DNA from 2 places in the Streptomyces sp. FXJ1.172 genome. Region 1 is predicted to be linked to the other one. Evidence: riboswitches for the same ligand, from Rfam matches in the RefSeq annotation. Region 1 holds a riboswitch; the other holds the start of a gene.

What was found. Region 1 has a riboswitch for cyclic di-AMP ahead of A6P39_RS22675 (M23 family metallopeptidase). Riboswitches for the same ligand answer to the same signal wherever they lie in the genome.
Region 2: linked by a shared signal. The riboswitch ahead of A6P39_RS18070 (C40 family peptidase) and the one ahead of A6P39_RS22675 (M23 family metallopeptidase) in region 1 are both predicted to bind cyclic di-AMP.

Annotation. Positions count from the first base shown of each region.
Region 1 covers NZ_CP119133.2:5,072,868-5,076,418, forward strand. The annotation lists gene A6P39_RS22665 (dihydrofolate reductase family protein) at 1-834, shown strand, start outside; tRNA gene A6P39_RS22670 (tRNA-Met) at 895-968, opposite strand; cyclic di-AMP (ydaO/yuaA leader) riboswitch at 1,333-1,498, shown strand; gene A6P39_RS22675 (M23 family metallopeptidase) at 1,508-2,536, shown strand; gene A6P39_RS22680 (aldo/keto reductase) at 2,616-3,551, shown strand, end outside.
Region 2 covers NZ_CP119133.2:4,085,733-4,089,283, reverse strand. The annotation lists gene A6P39_RS18075 (hypothetical protein) at 1-108, shown strand, start outside; gene A6P39_RS18070 (C40 family peptidase) at 131-1,309, opposite strand; cyclic di-AMP (ydaO/yuaA leader) riboswitch at 1,317-1,473, opposite strand; gene pcrA (DNA helicase PcrA) at 1,699-3,551, shown strand, end outside.

The sequences.
Region 1 (3,551 bases):
ACCGGCGGTGACAAGCTCGTCTACACGACCGACCGGGGCGCCGAGCGCGCCGCCCGCCTCCTCGGCGACACCGCCGATGTCGTACCGCTCGGCCCTGTCCTCGACTGGCGGGCACTCCTCGAGCACCTCCGCGTCGCGCGCGGTGTGCGGCGCCTGATGGTCGAGGGTGGCGGCACGGTCCACACCCAGCTGCTCCAGCAGGGCCTCGCCGACGAACTCCAGCTGGTCCTCGCCCCGCTCTTCGTCGGCGACCCGGCCGCCCCCCGCCTGTTCGGCCCCGGCGCGTACCAGGGCGGCCGGCTCCGGCTCGTCGAAACCCGCCGGATCGAGGACGTCGTCCTCATGCGCTACGAACCCACCGCCCCCGGTGCCGGTCCCGCCCCCACCGCCGCCGACCGCCACTGGCTGCGCACCGCCTGCGAGCTGGCCGCGCTGTGCCCGCCTTCCGGGACGGCGTTCAGCGTCGGCGCGGTGGTGGTCGCCGCCGATGGCACGGAGCTGGCGCGCGGCCACTCGCGCGAGGGCGGCGATCCCGTGGTCCACGCGGAGGAGGCCGCGCTGGCCAAGCTCGATCCGGCCGACCCCAGGCTGGCCGGGGCCACGGTGTACAGCAGCCTCGAGCCCTGCGCCCGCCGGGCCTCGCGGCCCGCGCCGTGCTCCGAGCTGATCCTCCGGGCGGGGGTGCGGCGGGTGGTCACGGCCTGGCGCGAGCCGGACACGTTCGTGGATGCGGCCGACGGGAGCGGCGTGCTGGTGAAGGCGGGTGCCGAGGTGGTCGTCCTGCCGGAGTACGAGTCGCAGGCGAAGGAGCCCAACAGGCATCTGGTGGGGTGAGAGCCCCCTCATAACACTCAGGGCCCGGAATCCAGTGGATTCCGGGCCCTGAGCCTTCAGTAGCGGGGACAGGATTTGAACCTGCGACCTCTGGGTTATGAGCCCAGCGAGCTACCGAGCTGCTCCACCCCGCGTCGTTGTGTCTCAAGCATACGTCATCCGCGGGAGTGCTCGCACACCGGTTTCTCCGGGCCCCGCCGAACGGGGTCATTCGCTTCCTTCGCTTCCTTCGCTTCATCCGCCCGCCCGCGCCCGCGGCGGCGATCCCCTTCACTCAGGGTGATCGGACGACCGCCCTCCGCATAACATCTGAGACGCCATCAAAAACGCCAATGCTCCTGAACGATGGCCAACTCGCCCGGTTTGCCGTGGTCCTGGCTGGTAAGTCCTGGCCGAAAAGCGTTAATGATCAAGCCGAACAGCTTGGAAAGTGACTGTCAGGTCTATTAACGTTCGATAACGCAGCGCGGTCGTCCCAGCCGTCACAAGAGGCGGCTCCGTGCGCACGCGCCGAATCCCGCGAGGGAACCGGGGAACCACCACCTTGGGGTGAATCACGCGGACACCGACGTGAACTCACTGAGTCACGCCCGGTATACGCGCGTAGGAGACCTTCCTGCTCCGAACCCGTCAGCTAACCCGGTAGGCGAAGGAAGGAAAGGAGTGCGCCCGAGTGGCGTCCAACCGGCCTGCCCCAGAAGCCCCCTTCGCTCCCCAGCAGAGTGAGCCCGAGACCTTCGGTTACGGCTCCTACCGCGCCGAGGAGGGTCCCTGGGAGGAGTGGAACCCCACCGAGGACTCCACCGCCCAGGTCCGCGGCCGGCACCGCGTCGCCAAGCAGCGCGGCGGCTTCGCCCGCAGCTCCACCGTCCTCGGCGTCGGTGTCATGGCCGCGGTCGGCGCGGGCGGCATGGCCAGCGCCCACACCGGCAAGCCGCCGGTCTCCATATCCCTGCCCGACCTGGACTCCGTCGGCCACCTCTTCGACGGCGGCTCCGCCAAGGCGCCCAAGTCCACCGGCACCGGGCTCAGCAACGTCGGCGTGAGCACCGACAGCGGCAAGAGCGGCGGAGCCGGCGAGGCCCTGCGCAACCGGATCATGGCCCAGGCCGAGCAGCAGCAGAGCAAGGCCGACAGCAAGGCCACCGCCGCCGCGATCGCCGCCTCCGAGAAGCAGACCGCCGACGCGGCCGCCAAGGCGGAGAAGGACGCCGCAGCCCAGGCCGCTGCCGCCAAGGACAAGGCGCAGGCCGACGCGAAGAAGGCCGAGGAGGACCAGCGCCTGGCCGAGCTGGCCAAGCAGTACACGCTGCCCGTCGTCTCGTACACGATCACCGGCACCTTCGGCCAGCCCGGCGCCATGTGGTCCTCCGGTTACCACACCGGCCTCGACTTCGCCGCCCCCACCGGCACCCTGATCAAGGCCGTCCACGGCGGCACGGTCACCCAGGCCGGCTGGGCCGGCGCCTACGGCTACCGCACCGTCCTCACCCTGGACGACGGCACCGAGCTGTGGTTCTGCCACCAGTCCTCGATCAACGTCTCGGTCGGCCAGAAGGTCTCCACCGGCGACGTGATCGGCCGGGTCGGCGCCACCGGCAACGTCACCGGCCCGCACCTGCACCTCGAGGTGCACCCGAACGGCCAGGCCACCGCCATCGACCCCGCGCCGTGGCTGCGCAGCAAGGGCCTCAACCCCTGAGCGTGGCATCCGGGTGAACCGTGTGAAACGAACGCCGGCGGCGGGATGAGATCATCCACCGCCGGCGTTGACACAAGGCATGACGTCCTTGCGCACACTCGGCACTTCCGACCTCGAGGTCTTCCCCCTGTCCCTCGGGGGCAACGTCTTCGGCTGGACCGCCGACGAGGAGACCTCCTTCGCCGTCCTCGACGCCTACGCGGCGGCGGGCGGCAACTTCATCGACACCGCCGACTCCTACTCCGCCTGGATCGAGGGCAACCAGGGCGGCGAGTCCGAGACGATCATCGGCAAGTGGGTCAAGGCCCGCGGCAACCGCTCCGAGGTCGTGATCGCCACCAAGGTCAGCCAGCACCCGCAGTTCCAGGGCCTGTCCGCCGCCAACATCAAGGCCGCCGCAGACGCCTCCTTGCGCCGCCTGGACACTGACCACATCGACCTCTACTACACCCACTTCGACAAGCCCGAGGTCCCGGTCGAGGAGATCATCGGCGCGCTGGACGAGCTGGTGAAGGCGGGCAAGGTCCGGCACATCGCGGCCTCCAACATCAGCCCCGAGCGCCTCAAGGCCTCCCTGGACTTCTCCGACCGCGAGGGCCTCGCCCGCTACGTCGCCCTCCAGCCGCACTACAACCTCGTCTCCCGCGACACCTACGAGGGCGCGCTGCAGGACCTGGCCGCCAAGGAGAACCTGTCCGCGGTGCCGTACTTCTCCCTCGCCTCGGGCTTCCTGACCGGCAAGTACCGCCCCGGCACGAAGGTCGACAGCGCCCGCGCCGAAGGGGCTCAGAAGCACGCCGAGTCCGAGCGCGGCCAGAAGGTCCTCGCGGCCCTGGACGAGATCGCCGCCGCCCACGGGGCTCCCGTCGCCACGGTCGCCCTGGCCTGGCTCGCGGCCCAGCCCACGGTCACGGCCCCCATCGCCTCGGCCCGCACGGTCGAACAGCTCCCGGCACTGCTGAAGGTGGCGGAACTGAAGCTGACGGATGAGGAGATCGCGAAGCTGACGGCCGCG
Region 2 (3,551 bases), 990 kb from region 1:
GGGCTGGTCTACGTGAAGCGCGACGAGGAGAAGGTCGACAAGGCCGCCTTCGGCGTGGTCGGCCTGCTGACCATGACGAACATCTTCGTCGCCGTCCTGTGGACCTGACGGGCAGCGCCTGACGGACGCCTCAGCCCGGGCGGACCACGCTGTGGATGATCGATTCGCCGCCGTAGTACACCGATTCCTCGCGGACGTACGCGCCCGGCTTGGGAGCGTGGATCATCATGCCGTTGCCGATGTAGAGGCCGACGTGGCTGATGTCGTCGTAGAAGAAGATCAGGTCGCCCGGCCGCGCGTTCGCCAGGGAGACCGTGGTGCCCGCGTTGACCTGGTCGTACGTGGTGCGCGGGAGCGTGACGCCGGCGGCCTTCCAGGCGGCCTGGGTCAGGCCCGAGCAGTCGTAGGAGCCCGGCCCGGTGGCGCCCCACACGTACGGCTTGCCGATCTGGGCGCGGGCGAAGTCGAGGGCCTTGGCGGCCTTCGCGTCGTACGAGCTGGAGGACCCCGAGGACCCCGAGGACCCCGAAGCCGTGGAGCCGGCCGAGCCGGACGATGACGAACTGCTCGAGCCGGACGAGCTGTTCTGCTGCTGAGCGGCCGCCTGCTGCTTCGCCAGCTCGGCCGCCTTGCGGGCCGCCTCCTGCTGCTTCTCCCGCTCGATGGCGGCCAGCCGCGCCTTCTCCTGGGCGGTCAGCTGCGACAGCAGCTCGCGCGCGGAGGCGAGCTTCTGCTGGACGGTGGCCTTGGAGGTCTGCAGGTCGTGCTGCGAGTCGGTCAGCGTCCGCAGGCTCTGCGCGGCCTCTCGCCGCTCCTTCAGGGTGGCGGCCTGCTCGCCGATGTAGGCGTCGACCGCGCTCTTCTCGCGTGAGGTCAGCCGGTTCATCAGCTGGGTCTGGTCGAAGTAGTCCTGCGGGTTGTCCGCCAGCAGGAAGGTGGCCGTGCCGGGAGCGGCGGCGCCGGTGCGGTACTGGGCCGCGGCGAAGGAGCCCAGCTCCTCGCGGGCCTTGTTCAGGCGGCCGGTGCGGCGGGCGACCTCGTCCCGGAGGGCGTCGACGCGCCGTTGCTGCTTGCCTGTCTGGTCCTTGGCCGCGTCGTACTTCTCGGTGGCCGACTCCGCCTGCCGGTAGAGGTCGTCGACCTTCTTCTCCACCTCCTCCAGGCTGGGCCGGGCATGGTCCGTGCCGGGGGCGGCCTCGGCGGTCTGGGACAGCATGGCTATGGAGGTGAGGGCGGCGGTGGCGAGGACGGGGGTGCGAAGACCCACTCCGTTGTTCCCGCCAGGGCGCGGCTTGCGGTGCGACGCCAAGGGAGGCGACTCCTTCCAATGGGCCGCCTACCGGGTTAGCTGTCGGGTTCGGGCGCGGTTCGGAAGGGTTGCCCTACGGCGTCGTCCCGGACGGGAGTCGGCCGATTCACCCCGGGATCGGTGGGTCCCCGGCTCCAGGCACCCCGAGGGGGCGCGCCGGACTCGGCGGGGGCCGCGCACGCGGCCCGACGGCAACCTAGCCAACTGGTGTGACCAGTGTGAAGGTTGGTGCGTGATATGTCCGATACATTTTCGTGATCCGAGACAGGTTTCACGTTCCTGTCATTGGACGATTCCGCTGCGTAAGGGGCGTTCGGCGCTCGGCCCATGGGGTCTTCTTCCCGGGACGGCGACCGGTTGTCGGTGGGGCGCCCTAGACTCGGAGAGCGATGAGCAGCCTCTTTGACGACAGCTTCCTGGCGGACCTCCAGCCCTCGCGCGGGCACGAGGAGGAGCCCCCGCCGCCGCCCGAGGACGATCACGCTCCGGAGCCGCTTCCGGACGATCTGTTCGGCGGGAAGTTCGACGCGCCACCGGACCGGGACGCCTACTACCGCGACGGCGCCCCGCGCCCCGCGCTCGACGCGGCGGCACTGCTGGAGGGGCTGAACGGCAACCAGCGCGCCGCGGTCGTGCACGCCGGCTCCCCGCTGCTCATCGTCGCCGGCGCCGGCTCCGGCAAGACCCGTGTGCTCACCCACCGCATCGCCCACCTCCTCGCCGAGCGGAATGTGCACCCGGGCCAGATCCTCGCGATCACCTTCACCAACAAGGCCGCGGGCGAGATGAAGGAGCGCGTCGAGCACCTCGTCGGCCCGCGCGCGAACGCGATGTGGGTGATGACCTTCCACAGCGCGTGCGTGCGCATCCTGCGCCGGGAGAGCAAAAGGCTCGGCTTCACGTCGTCGTTCTCGATCTACGACGCCGCCGACAGCAAGCGCCTGATGGCCCTGGTCTGCCGCGATCTGGACCTCGACCCCAAGCGCTTCCCGCCGAAGTCGTTCAGCGCGAAGATCAGCAACCTGAAGAACGAGCTGATCGACGAGGAGGACTTCGCCGCCCGGGCGAGCGACGGTTTCGAGAAGACCCTCGCCCAGGCCTACGCGCTCTACCAGTCGCGGCTGCGCGAGGCCAACGCGCTCGACTTCGACGACCTGATCATGACGACGGTCAATCTGCTGCGCGCCTTCCCGGACGTCGCCGAGCACTACCGCCGCCGCTTCCGGCACGTCCTCGTCGACGAGTACCAGGACACCAACCACGCCCAGTACGCGCTGGTCCGCGAGCTGGTCGGCACCGGCGAGCGCGTCGGCGAGAACACCGCCACCCCGCCCGGCGAGAACACCGCCACCCCGCCCGGCGAGTACGACATCCCGCCCGCCGAGCTGTGCGTCGTCGGTGACGCGGACCAGTCGATCTACGCCTTCCGGGGTGCGACGATCCGCAACATCCTCCAGTTCGAGGAGGACTACCCGAACGCCACGACGATCCTGCTGGAGCAGAACTACCGCTCCACGCAGACGATTCTGAGCGCCGCCAACGCGGTCATCGAGCGCAACGAGTCCCGCCGCCCGAAGAACCTGTGGACCAACGCCGGCCAGGGCGCGCGGATCACCGGCTACGTCGCCGACACCGAGCATGACGAGGCGCAGTTCGTCGCCGACGAGATAGACCGCCTGGTCGACGCGGGCGACGCCAAGGCGGGCGACGTCGCCGTCTTCTACCGCACCAACGCCCAGTCCCGTGTCTTCGAAGAGGTCTTCATCCGCGTCGGCCTGCCGTACAAGGTCGTCGGCGGTGTCCGCTTCTACGAGCGCAAGGAGGTCCGGGACGTCCTCGCCTACCTGCGCGTCCTCGCCAACCCCGAGGACTCGGTGCCGCTGCGCCGCATCCTCAACGTCCCCAAGCGGGGCATCGGCGAGCGCGCGGAGGCGATGATCGACGCGCTCTCCCAGCGCGAGAAGATCAGCTTCCCGCAGGCCCTCAAGCGCGTGGACGAGGCGTACGGCATGGCCGCGCGTTCCACCAACGCGGTCAAGCGGTTCAACACGCTGATGGAGGACCTGCGCACGATCGTGGAGTCCGGGGCCGGACCGGCCACGGTCCTGGAGGCGGTGCTCGAACGCACCGGCTACCTGGCCGAGCTGCAGGCCTCCACCGACCCGCAGGACGAGACCCGTATCGAAAACCTCCAGGAACTCGCGGCCGTGGCCCTGGAGTTCGAGCAGGAGCGCGCGGAGGG